One region of the Methylobacterium sp. NFXW15 genome, then DNA from elsewhere that is predicted to be linked to it. Evidence: predicted binding sites of a transcription regulator. Region 1 holds the regulator's gene; the other holds the start of a gene.
What was found. Region 1 encodes HrcA, which represses chaperone genes, less so after heat shock. Its sites were predicted from a motif close to GTTAGCACTCNCNNNNNGNGAGTGCTAAC; they were not measured.
Positions count from the first base shown of each region.

Region 2: groES (co-chaperone GroES) is a predicted target of HrcA. The motif match lies at 4,118-4,146, and genes of this name have one in related genera.

Region 1 covers NZ_JAGEKG010000004.1:186,416-192,929, reverse strand. The annotation lists gene J4O73_RS10925 (MFS family transporter) at 1-1,042, opposite strand, end outside; gene J4O73_RS10920 (DUF1236 domain-containing protein) at 1,268-2,059, shown strand; gene hrcA (heat-inducible transcriptional repressor HrcA) at 2,067-3,122, opposite strand; gene rph (ribonuclease PH) at 3,284-3,997, shown strand; gene rdgB (RdgB/HAM1 family non-canonical purine NTP pyrophosphatase) at 3,994-4,629, shown strand; gene hemW (radical SAM family heme chaperone HemW) at 4,626-5,801, shown strand; gene J4O73_RS10895 (L,D-transpeptidase) at 6,013-6,514, opposite strand, start outside.
Region 2 covers NZ_JAGEKG010000007.1:180,599-187,112, reverse strand. The annotation lists gene J4O73_RS17220 (hypothetical protein) at 1-138, shown strand, start outside; gene J4O73_RS17215 (HlyC/CorC family transporter) at 244-1,563, shown strand; gene J4O73_RS17210 (hypothetical protein) at 1,602-1,775, opposite strand; gene groL (chaperonin GroEL) at 2,018-3,658, opposite strand; gene groES (co-chaperone GroES) at 3,747-4,037, opposite strand; gene J4O73_RS17195 (magnesium transporter CorA family protein) at 4,244-5,182, shown strand; gene J4O73_RS17190 (sensor domain-containing phosphodiesterase) at 5,166-6,359, opposite strand.

The DNA.
Region 1 (6,514 bases):
CGAGGGTGATCATCGCGAAGGCGAGATAGGGATCCTTGTTCGTGCCGAGGAATGACATCAGCGGCACAACCATCAGCATGCCGAGGCCGCTATAGAGGATCATGTTCGCCTTGCGGCCGATCTTATCCGAAAGGGCGCCGAAAATCGGCTGGATCAACATGTAGACCAACAGGACCCAGGTCATCACCTGAGACGCCGACGTCTTTGGCATGCCTGCGGTATTGACCAGATACTTTTGCATGTAAGTCGTGAAGGTGTAGAAGCTGAGCGAGCCACCGGCGGTGTAGGCGAGGACGACGCAGAATGCTCGCCAGTGCTTGAACAGGGCGCTGAACGTGCCCGCGTTCTCCTTATCGCCGCCCTCCTTCGTCTCGGCGAGCGAGCGACGGAGATAGAGGGCGACGACGGCCAGCACCGCACCGATGAAGAACGGGATGCGCCAGCCGAAGGCGGTCAGCTGCTCGGCGGTCATGAAGGCTTGCAGCGTCACCAGCACCAGCGAGGCTAGAAGCTGGCCACCGATCAAGGTCACGTACTGGAATGAGGCGAAGAACCCGCGACGGCCCTTGATCGCCACCTCGCTCATATACGTCGCGGAGGTGCCGTACTCGCCGCCCACGGACAGGCCCTGGAGCATGCGGGCGAGCAATAGCAGCACCGGGGCGAGCGTTCCCACGGTGGCGTAGGTCGGCAGGATGCCGATGAGCAGCGAGCCGAAGCACATCATCAGCACGGAGACGATCATGGAGGTCCGGCGGCCGACACGATCGCCGATCCGCCCGAACAGCCACCCGCCCACGGGCCGCATGAAGAAGCCCACCGCGAAGATGCCCGCCGTCTGAAGCAATTGGCTCGTGGCGTCGCCCTTCGGGAAGAAGGCCGGGGCGAAATACAGGGCGAAGAAGGCGTAGCAGTAGAAGTCGTACCACTCGACGAGATTGCCGGAGGACGAGCCGACGATAGCCATGATGCGGCGGCGTTTATCGGCAGCGTCGTGTTCGTCCGACGTGATGCCGATGCGGCCAGCAGGGGTAACGGACATGGCGTCTCCAACGTTTATGTCGCCGGTTCCTGCCCGGCGTCTTGGGCGTGACGGGACGTTACAGGCCGGATCATTTGCCGCAAGGCACGCAGGGATTTCCCCGTGGAGAGCCCGCTCCGTTGTCACCCGCTGTTCGATGGGCGCCGGAACGGTTTCCTGTCACTCCCCGTTCCGGCCCGGGTCGAGCGCAAGGTTGGCGCACCCTCGGTTGGACGAGGACGAGACATGAACAGAATTCTTCGCGGCACCGTGACTGCAGCCATCATCATGGCAGGCGCGACGACAGCCTTCGCCCAGGGCGGTCCTGGTGGTGGGGGCGCAGGTGGCGGTGGGGCTGGCGGCGCGGGTGCCGGCGGCGCGGCGGCTGGTCCCGGCGGTGGTGGCGGTCCGGGCGGCGGCGCCAGCGGCGGACCAGCTGCGGGCGGACCCGGTGCTGGTGGAGCCGGCGGCGGCGCGGGCGGTATGCGCGGCGGCGAGGGCGGCGGGCGTGGTCCGGCTGCGGGCGGCGCCGAGCGTGGCGGACCCGCCGAGCAAGGCGGACCGGCTGGACGCGCGGGCGGCCCGGCTGAGCGTGGCGCTCAAGAGCGTGGCGGCGCCGAGCGCGGCGGGGCTGAGCACGGCGAGCGAGGCGACCGGAACGGCGCTGCCGAGCGTGGTGATCGCAACGGGCCGGGTGCCGATGGCGACCGCCGTGGTGCCGAGCGCGGGCCGGGCGCCCGTGGCAGCCGTGATGCCGCTGGCCCGGCGCGGGGCGGTTACACCCGTCTCGATACGGCGAAGCGCACCGAGTTCCGCCAATCGATCACGCGCGTCGGGGGCGTCTCCCGCCTCGACCGTGTCGATTTCGCCCTGAGCGTCGGCACGGCCATCCCGCGTTCGGTGCGTCTGCACCGTTTGCCCCCGGCCATCGTCTCGCTGGTTCCGGCCTACGAGGGCTACGACTTCATCCTCGTGCGTGACGAGATCATCATCATCGATCCCGACACCTACGAGATCGTGGACGTGATCCCGGCGTAATCCATCATCACCGCCCGCCGTCGAGAAGCTTCGAGACGACGCGGGCGGTGTAATCGACCATCGGCACGATGCGGGCATAGTTCAGCCGCGTCGGGCCGATGACGCCGACCACCCCGACGATCTTCTGCGAGCCGTCGCGGAAGGGCGCGGCGATCAGTGACGAGCCCGAGAGCGAGAACAGCTTGTTTTCGGAGCCGATGAAGATGCGTACCCCCTCCCCCTGCTCGGCGCGGGCCAGGAGGTCGATGACGTCCTTCTGCGTTTCCAGATCGTTGAACAGCAGGCGAATCCGCTCAAGATCCTCGGCGGCCCGCAGGTCGTCCAGCAAGTTGGCCTGCCCCCGAACGATGAGCTGGCGCGCTTCCGACGGGCCGACTGGTGTCGCGAGCCCGGCATCGACGAGCCGCTCGGTCAACTCGTCCAATTCGCGCTTCTTGGCGAGGCGGCCCGCCTCGATCTCCGCCCTCAGCACGCCGAGCGTCCGCCCGGCGAGACGGGCGTTGAGATAGTTCGTCGCCTCCTGCAAAGCCCCCGCCGGAAGACCCGGCGGCAGATCGAGCAAGCGATTTTCGACGGTGCCGTCGTCAGAGACCAGCACCACGAGGGCGCGGGCGGGGTCGAGCCGGACGAACTCGATATGCTTCAGGCTCGCATTGGCTTTGGTGGTGAGCACCACGCCCGCCCCGCGCGAGACGCCCGAGAGCAGGCTCGATGCCTCGGTGAGCGCAGATTCGAAGGTATGGCGCGAGGCGACCGCGCGCATCTGCCCCTCGATCCGGTCCTTCTCATCCTGCCCGACATCGCCGAGTTCGAGCATCGCGTCGACGAAGAAGCGCAGCCCCTGCTCGGTCGGGAGGCGACCCGCCGAGGCGTGAGGCGCGAAGATCAGCCCGGAATGTTCGAGATCCGCCATGACGTTACGGATCGAGGCCGGCGACAGGGCCATGGGTAGGATGCGCGCAAGGTTGCGCGATCCCACGGGCTCGCCATTTGTCAGATAGCTTTCCACGATCTGGCGGAAGATCTCCCGGGCGCGCTCGTTGAGGGCCGAGAGGGCTTGCATCGATTGGTTTTGGTGAATGTCCAAGTGCGGATGTGTCATGACGGGGTTACCTGGGCGCCGATCATGTCCGCCCACGGCCTTCGGATCAATCCGCTGCTTGCCCGGCGCGGCGGTGCGGCCTATGAGCCCCGCCCATCTCTCTCATATGGAAAGGGCCTCGCATGCGGCCATCCAACCGTGCCGCCGACGCGCTGCGGCCCGTGACCCTCGAACGCGCCGTCGCGCGCTATGCCGAAGGCTCCTGCCTCGTCAGTTTCGGCAATACCAAGGTGCTGTGCACAGCCTCCCTGGAAGAGCGCGCGCCGCCGTGGCTGCGCGGTTCCGGCCGGGGTTGGGTGACCGCCGAATATGCGATGCTGCCACGCGCCACCCATGAGCGCACCCGCCGCGAGGTGAATTCCGGCAAGCCCTCCGGCCGCACGCAGGAGATTCAAAGGCTGATCGGCCGCAGCCTTCGCGCCGTCACCAACCTGTCGGCGATCACCGACAAGCAGATCACGGTGGATTGCGATGTGATCCAGGCCGATGGCGGCACCCGCACCGCTGCCATCACCGGCGCCTGGGTGGCTTTGCACGATTGCTTCACCTGGATGCGCAGCCGCTCCATGATCTCGGTCGATCCGCTGCGCGATCATGTCGCCGCCGTCTCCTGCGGCATCTACAAGGGTACTCCGGTCCTCGATCTCGAATATGAGGAGGACTCCGCGGCCGATACGGACGCGAACTTCGTCCTGACCGGCAAGGGCGGTATCGTCGAGGTGCAGGGCACCGCCGAGGCCGAGCCCTTCACCGAGGCGCAGCTTATGGAGATGCTGCGACTGGCCCGGGCGGGGACCGAGCGGCTCGTCGCCTTGCAGAAAGAGGCCATCGCATGAGGCGTCAACTCACCGGCAAGGTGGTCATCGCCACCCACAATGCGGGCAAGCTTGCGGAGATGCGCGAGCTTCTGGAGCCGTTCGGCATCGAAGCCGTCTCTGCGGGCGAACTCGGCCTGCCGGAGCCGGACGAGACCGGCACGATGTTCGCCGAAAACGCGGCGATCAAGGCGCATGCCGCCGCCCGCGCCACGAACCTCCCTGCCTTCGCCGACGATTCCGGCCTGTGTGTCGATGCCCTTGACGGGGCGCCGGGCATCTTCTCCGCCCGTTGGGCCGGGCCGACAAAGGATTTCTCCGGGGCAATGGCCCGGATCTTTTCCGAGTTGGAGACGCGCGGGGCCACGAACCGCAAGGCGCATTTCGTCTCCGCCCTCGTTCTTGCATGGCCCGATGGTCATACGGAATTGTTCGAGGGCCGCGTGTTCGGAGATCTCGTAGAGCCGCGCGGCACTGCAGGGTTCGGCTATGATCCGCTGTTCAAGCCGGAAGGCCATGACCGCACGTTCGGCGAAATGACGGCCGAGGAAAAGCACGGCGTCGATTGGCAATCGGGCAAGGGATTGTCGCACCGGGCGCGGGCCTTCGTGGACCTCGCGCGAGACTGCCTCCCATCGACGGGGCGGACTTGACCCTTACCATCCCGGACCACCCCACCCGCGACGCGGGGTTCGGGGTGTACCTGCATTGGCCGTTCTGCGCGGCCAAGTGCCCATATTGCGACTTCAACAGCCACGTCCGCCATGCGGGCGTCGACGAGGCACGCTTCCTTGCAGCTTTCCGCGCCGAGATGGCGCATGTCGCCGCCCGTGTGCCGGGGCGCGAGGTCACGAGCATCTTTCTCGGCGGCGGTACGCCGTCCTTGATGAAGCCCGAGACGGTGGCGGGCCTTCTCGATTCCGTAGCGGAGCATTGGCGTATTGCGCCGGGCGCCGAGGTGACGCTGGAAGCCAACCCTTCGAGCGTCGAGGCCGGGCGCTTCCGGGGATACCGGGCCGCCGGGGTGAACCGTGTGTCGCTCGGCGTTCAGGCTCTGGACGATGCCTCGCTGAAAGCCCTTGGACGCCTCCACAATGCGCAGGAAGCCTTCGCGGCGATCACCGTCGCGCAGAGCACGTTCGAACGCACGTCCTTCGACTTGATCTACGCCCGCCCCCAGCAGAGCCCCGCCGCGTGGCGGGCCGAACTGACCGAGGCGATCGCGCGGGCAGCCGAGCATCTGTCGCTCTACCAACTGACCATTGAGCCGGGCACTCCGTATTACGGCCTCGCCGCGGCGGGCAAGCTGGTGACGCCCGATGAGGACGTGTCCCGCGCCCTCTACGACGTGACACAGGAGGTCTGCGACGCGGCCGGACTTCCGGCTTACGAGATTTCCAATCACGCCCGTCCGGGCGCCGAGGCGCGGCACAACCTGCTTTACTGGCGATATGGCGAGTATGCGGGCATCGGCCCCGGCGCGCATGGCCGTCTCGTCACGGCGGAGGGCCGGATCGGCACCGTGACCGAACGCATGCCCGAGGCATGGCTCGCCCGTGTCGAGGCCGACGGTCATGGCATCACGGAGACGGAGGCCCTCGACCCTCCCGCGCAGGCCGACGAATTCCTCGTCATGGGTCTGCGTCTGATCGAGGGCATCGACCCGGCCCGCTATGCCGCCCTCAAGGGTAGGCCGCTCGATGCCGGGAGGATTGCGGCCCTGGTGCAGGACGGACTGCTCAGTGCCAAGCCCGATGGCCGCATCGCCGCGACCGCCGCCGGGGCTCCCGTTCTCAATGCACTCGTCGCGGAGCTGGCGCGATAGAGCCGTGTCCGACCGGGTTGAGCCGCATTCAACGACGACATCTTCGTTGTCATCGCTTCGCTGCGCTCGCAATGACGGAAGCCCAGGAGCCAACTGGGTCGGCTGAGGCTCTAGAGAACGCCCCTTCCCAGCCTGGCCTTACCCCAAGGTGCCCACATCAGCGGGCTCAGCGGGAGGTCGAGAGGGGGAATTGCACCCCCTCACATTGCCTTCAGTTCAACACCACGACCTTCGCGCCGACATTCACCCGGCTGAACAGGTCGATGGCGTCCTGGTTGATCATGCGGATACAACCGGACGACACGCTCTTGCCGATGGAGAAAGGCTCGAGGGTGCCGTGGATGCGGAACAGCGTGTCCTTGTTGCCCTGCCAGAGATACATGGCGCGGGCACCGAGCGGGTTGCGCAGGCCGCCGGATACGCCGAGGCCGCTCTGAAGCTTATCGACCTCGCTGGCGAGCTTCGGGCTGCGGGCGATCATTTCCTTGGGCGGATACCAATCCGGCCAGGCCTGCTTGGAGTTGATGGTCGCCGAGCCGGACCACGAGAAGCCCTGCTTGCCGACGCCGACGCCGTAGCGGCGGGCCCGGCCGCCCTCCTGCACGAGGGTCAGCTGATGGGCGCGAGGGTCCACGATGATCGTGCCGGGCTCGTAGGGGCCGTTATAGGCGATCTCCTGCCGTAGGTAGGCCGGGCTCATCTTCTTGTAATCG
Region 2 (6,514 bases), on a different contig from region 1:
ACCTATGCGGGCAAGTCCGGCCTCGTGACCTGGGTCGATCGCCTCGCCCCCGGCGCGGGTGGCTCGACGGGATCGAAGGTCTACGGGCGGCCGGTCTACTGGGCGACGTGGACGGTGCGGCGCACGGCGGACCGCTGATCGCGCGGGGAAAGTTTTACGCGAGCAGCACCCCGCATGCATCCGGCATCGCGGGGGCGTATATGGCTCCCGCAGCGCCGAGGGGCGGCGCGTCAGATCGGCCCGATGGACACTGGTACAGACCTCTGGTTCGCCGCGAGCATCGTGGTGATCTCGCTCGTCCTCTCAGCGTTCTTCGCGGGAGCGGAGACCGCCTTCACCGCTGCCTCCCGGGCGCGAATGCATGCTCTGGAACAGGGCGGCGATCCCCGTGCCAGCATCGTGAACCGCATCATCGCGATCCGCGAGCGGTTCATCGGTGCGATGCTGATCGGCTACAACATCGTGGCCATCGGCGCCTCGGCCTTCACGACGAGCGTGCTGACTGCGATCTTCGGCAAAAGCGGCGTGATCTACGCCACGGTCGGGATGTCGGTGCTCGTCATCGTTTTCGCCGAGGTACTGCCGAAGACCCTCGCCATCTCGAACCCCGATAAGATCGCGTTGCTGATCGCGAGGCCGGTGGCCTTCGCGGTGGCGCTGATGGGGCCGCCCGCGCTCGCCATCGAGCAGCTCGTCCGCCTGATGCTCAAGCCGTTCGGCGTCACCATCGGCGAGCACCAATCGATCCTGACGGCGGCTGAGGAGATCCGCGGGCAGGTGGCGCTGCTTCACCGCGAGGGCGGTGTCGAGCGCGCCGAGCGCGACATGCTCGGCGGCCTGCTCGACCTGTCGAACCTTTCCGTCTCGGACGTGATGGTCCACCGCACCAAAATGCGCGCCATCGATGCCGACATGCCCTCAGAGGACATCGTCCGGGCGGTTCTGGCCTCTCCCTATACCCGCATGCCCCTGTGGCGCGGCACGCCGGAGAACATCGTCGGCGTGCTTCATGCCAAGGACCTGCTCCGCGCGCTCGACGCAGCGGGCGGCGACGCCTCCGGCTTGAAGGTCGAGGAGCTGGCCTTGGAAACGTGGTTCGTGCCCGGCACAACGACCTTGCGCGCGCAACTCAAGGCGTTCCTCTCGAAGAAGACCCACTTCGCTCTCGTCGTCGACGAGTACGGCGAGGTGATGGGCCTGGTGACCCTCGAAGACATCCTGGAGGAGATCGTCGGCGATATCGCGGACGAGCACGACGTGACCGTCTCCGGAGTTCGCCTTCAGGTCGATGGCTCGGTGAACGTCGATGGCGGGGTGCCGATCCGCGATCTCAACCGCGCCATGGACTGGCACCTGCCCGACGACGAGGCCACGACCATCGCGGGCCTCGTCATCCACGAGGCGCGGACGATCCCCGACCAGGGCACCGCCTTCAATTTCCATGGTTTCCGGTTTCAGGTGCTTCGCAAGGCGAAGAACCGGATCACGACATTGAAGATCACGCCCCTTACCGGGGCTAATCCTACCATCCCGCAACTCGAGCACCGCGAAGCCGATCTCTGATATCGGAGCTTGGCTGCCGTCTCATCGCCGCGTGGCAACTACCAGCGCGGACGGTGCCCGTGATCGATCCGCTGCATCGCTGCGTTCCGGTAGCTTTCCGGGCTCAAAGGCTTTCCCGTCGGGTCGATCACCGTGACCTCGGTATGCCCGGATTCAAGCCACGACAGCGCAAGTACGATGGCGCTGGCAGCGACCTTGCGCGTCTGCTGCACGTAACCTTCCCCGCTCTTCGCGGAGACGACGAAATGGCCGGGGTGGGAATCAGAGTGAGCCATAGCCTGAGTTGATAACGCTCGCCGGCAGCGCGCATTGATCTATATTGGCTTAACCTGTGTAATTCGTACACCTTCACGCACATTGTCAGGCTGAGCCGTAAGGACCGCAGCCTTACGGCAAAAGAAAAGGGGCCGCCTTTCGGCGACCCCCTTCCTCATCCGATCGAAGGGTGCAGGACTTAGAAGTCCATGCCGCCCATGCCGCCGCCCGGCATCGCCGGAGCAGGGCTGTCCTTCTTCGGCGCGTCGGCGACCATGGCCTCCGTCGTCACCAGCAGGCCGGCCACCGAGGCGGCGTCCTGAAGGGCGGTGCGGACGACCTTGGCCGGGTCCACGATACCGGCCTGGATCATGTCGACGTACTCTTCGGTCTGGGCGTTGAAGCCGAAGGTCTCGGAGTCCGTCTTGTCGGAGATCTTGCCGACCACGATCGAGCCCTCGACGCCCGCGTTCTGGGCGATCTGGCGGATCGGGGCCTCAAGGGCCTTGAGGACGATCTTGATGCCGGCCTGGACGTCCGGGATGTCGGACTTCAGCTCGGAAACCGCCTTCTTGGCGCGGAGCAGGGCGGTGCCGCCGCCGGGAACGATGCCCTCTTCCACCGCAGCGCGGGTGGCGTTGAGCGCGTCGTCGACGCGGTCCTTCTTCTCCTTCACCTCGACCTCGGTCGCGCCGCCGACGCGGATCACCGCGACGCCGCCCGCGAGCTTGGCCAGCCGCTCCTGGAGCTTCTCACGGTCGTAATCCGAGGTGGTCTCCTCGATCTGCGCCTTGATCTGCGAGATACGGCCCTCGATGTCCGACTTCTCGCCGATACCGTCGATGATCGTGGTGTTCTCCTTCTCGATGCGGACGCGCTTGGCGCGGCCGAGCATCGGGAGCGACACGTTCTCGAGCTTGATGCCGAGGTCCTCGGCGATCATCTGGCCCTTGGTCAGGATCGCGATATCCTCGAGCATCGCCTTGCGGCGATCGCCGAAACCCGGAGCCTTGACGGCAGCGACCTTCAGGCCGCCGCGGAGCTTGTTCACGACGAGCGTGGCGAGCGCCTCACCCTCGATGTCCTCGGCGATGATCAGGAGCGGCTTGCCGGTCTGAACGACGGCCTCGAGCACCGGCAGCATGGCCTGGAGCGACGAGAGCTTCTTCTCGTGGATCAGGATGTAGGGATCCTCGAGCTCGGCAACCATCTTCTCCGCGTTCGTGATGAAGTACGGGGAGAGGTAGCCGCGGTCGAACTGCATGCCCTCGACGACGTCCAGCTCGGTCTCGGCGGTCTTGGCCTCCTCGACGGTGATGACGCCCTCGTTGCCCACCTTCTGCATGGCGTGGGCGATCATCTCGCCGATCTCCTTGTCGCCATTGGCGGAGATCGTGCCCACCTGGGCGACCTCATCGGAGGTCGAGACCTTCTTGGCGCGGGCGGTGATGTCCTTCACCGCGGCGGCGGTGGCGAGGTCGATGCCGCGCTTCAGGTCCATCGGGTTGATGCCGGCGGCCACGTACTTGGCGCCTTCGCGAACGATGGCCTGGGCCAGCACGGTCGCGGTGGTGGTGCCGTCACCGGCGATGTCGTTGGTCTTCGAGGCCACTTCGCGCACCATCTGGGCGCCCATGTTCTCGAAACGGTCGGCGAGCTCGATCTCCTTGGCGACCGTCACACCGTCCTTGGTGATGCGCGGGGCGCCGAAGCTCTTCTCGATCACGACGTTGCGGCCCTTCGGGCCGAGCGTCACCTTGACGGCATCCGCGAGGATGTCGACGCCGCGAAGCATCTTGTCGCGGGCGTCGGCGGAGAAACGAACGTCTTTCGCTGCCATGTCCTAGCTCTTTCGGTTCGAGGATGGCCCCGAGGCCTGAAGCGGCCTCAAAGGGGCTTAAAAAGCCTGTGCGGTCGAAGGCCGACGATCAGAGGGCGACGACGCCCATGATGTCCGACTCCTTCATGATGAGGAGATCCTCACCGTCGATCTTGACCTCGGTGCCGGACCACTTGCCGAACAGCACGCGGTCGCCGGCCTTCACGTCGAGGGGGTTGACCCGGCCGTTCTCGTCGCGGGCACCCGCGCCGACGGCGATCACCTCGCCCTCCTGGGGCTTCTCCTTGGCGGAGTCGGGGATGATGATCCCGCCCTTGGTCTTCTCTTCGCTCTCGATGCGGCGGACGACCACACGGTCGTGCAGCGGACGGAACTTCATGAGCTGCCCTCTTGCTTCAGGTCTGGAGATGGCGTTGATGCGGCCCGGCGGGTCGCCTCGACCCCATAGTTAGCACCTTTGTTAGCACTCTCATTCGACGAGTGCCAACGCGACGGCGAGATAGCCATCGCCTTGTTCCAAGTCAAGATGGTCGCACCCGGCTGCGCCGCGAGGCGGCTTCCGCCTGCCAGGATATCAAGCCCGACATGCTGAACTATCACGGGCCGGTCTGGATCGATCTGGTCGATCCCACGGCGGAGGAGGTGGCACGCGTCGAGGAGGCGACCGGCCTTCGAATCCCGACCCGCGAGGCGCTGTCCGAGGTCGAATCGTCGAGCCGCCTCCGGCGGCTCAAGGGCGGATTGTCGCTGTCGACGCCGATGATCACGTTCGAGCAGGCGGATTCCCAATTGAAGCCTCTCGGCTTCCTGCTCACGAGCAATCACCTCGTCACCGTCCGCTTCCACGATCTACGGGCCTACAGCTCTGCAGCCGAGCGCCTGAAGGAGGACGGCGAGGGCGGCGATCCGGCGGAGACTTTCGTGGTCCTGCTGGAGGAATTGGTCGACAGTCTTGCGGACGCCTTGGAGGAGATGGCCGCCGATCTCGATGCCCTGTCGAGCCGCATCTTCGATTTCGACGTCCGCGCCCGCTCGTCGCGACGTCAGGACGAGCCGCCGCCGCGTCGCCGCGACCTTGCGCTGCGGCGGATCCTGAGGGCCATCAGCCGTCGGGGAAAGGTGCTGGGCAAGGTGCGCGCGAGTCTGCTCGGCCTCGAACGGATCGTACCGTTCGTCGCGAGCGCCTGCGATGGCCTCGAATTATCCGATGACGGGCGGTTCGACACGATCCGCAAGGATATCGAGTCCCTGGACGAGTTCGAGACGCGGCTTGCGGAGAACGTTCAGTTCCTGCTCGACGCGGCGCTCGGCCTCATCAACATCGAGCAGAACAACGTCTTCCGGGTTCTGACGGTCGTGTCGGTTGTGGGCGTGCCCCCGACGCTGATCGCGTCCATGTACGGCATGAACTTCAAGCACATGCCTGAACTCGAATGGACTTACGGGTATCCCTACGCGCTCGGGCTGATCGTGCTGAGCGCGCTGATCCCGATCGTCTATTTTCGCATCAAGGGCTGGTTCTGACCCGGGGCAGGGCGACCGCCCGCTCGATGGGCATCGGCCTTCCCAACAGGTAGCCCTGCACGCGTGTGATCCCGATAGCGCCGATCACCGCCAGTTCCTCCTCGGTCTCGACACCCTCGGCCACCACTTCGCATCCGATGCGGCGACCGTAGAGGGTCAGCGCTTCGGCGAGCGCCCGGCGGGCGGTATCCTCGTTCAAGCCCCGGATCAGCGATCGGTCGAGCTTGATGAATTCCGGGTTGAGGTCGAGGATGTGCCGGAAGGTCGAATGGCCCGCGCCGACGTCGTCGATGGCGAGTCGAAGGCCCCGTGCGCGAAGGGGCGCGAGCGCCTGCCGCAGGGTCTCGTAGTGATCCACCACCGCATGTTCCGTCAGTTCGACCACCACCCGGTGAACGGGAACGCCCTCCAAGGTGCGGGCGAAATGCTCGCTCAGGATCGCCTCATACGACAGGTTGATCGTGAGCTTGAGTGCCTCGTCGAGCTGGCACAGTGCCGAAAGAGCCTTTCGTGCGGCAAGGAATTCGAGTTCGAGACCAAGACCAACCTCGGCCGCCTCGACGAACCACGCATCGACCTGCCGCTGCGGATTCTTCGGAAAGCGCGAAAGGGATTCGAACCCCGTCAGGTGCCCATCTGCCACGCGATAGAGAGGCTGGAACACCATCTCGATCGCCTCGTCCTCGATGATGCGAGCAATTTCGATTCGACGGGAGGCGACCGCGTGGGCCGCACTCCGCTCCTTTTCGAGGACGGCTTCAACGACCTCCGCACACATCTTCAGGACATTGAGGTCGCGAGCGCCGAGGCGCCTATTGGGAGCGGCGCTGAAGCAACAGATCGTGCCGTAGGGTGTCCCATCCGGATGACGAAGGGGCACGCTGAGATGTGCCCCAACAGGAAATGCCTTCGTCGCCGAGAGCGCCGCTGCCGTCCGATTGGTTTGGGCATTCGACAGTAAGCCGGGCAAAGTTCCTTCCGCCACGTGGTGACAGAAGGTCGTCTCCAGGGGGTCGGAGTTGCCTACGACAATTCCACTTTGTCCCGCCGCACTGTCCGTGAAGCGAAAGACACGATTGCCGCGAGTGAACTCGGATATGAAACCGACATCCATCGCGAGATAGCGGCGCACCGCACCCAGAATACTCTGGATCTGCTCTGCGCCCGCACCTGCCACGGTGTCGACAAAGGTCGGCAGCACGCTCAAGTCCCAGCGATCCCCCGACGAGCTTGGTTCCCTACGCGCCCAACAACTATCCCATGACCGTCAATATAGTCATAACAGCTGTCAGCCGCTCTACTGTATGCTTTTATGCAAAGCCGCGAGAAACG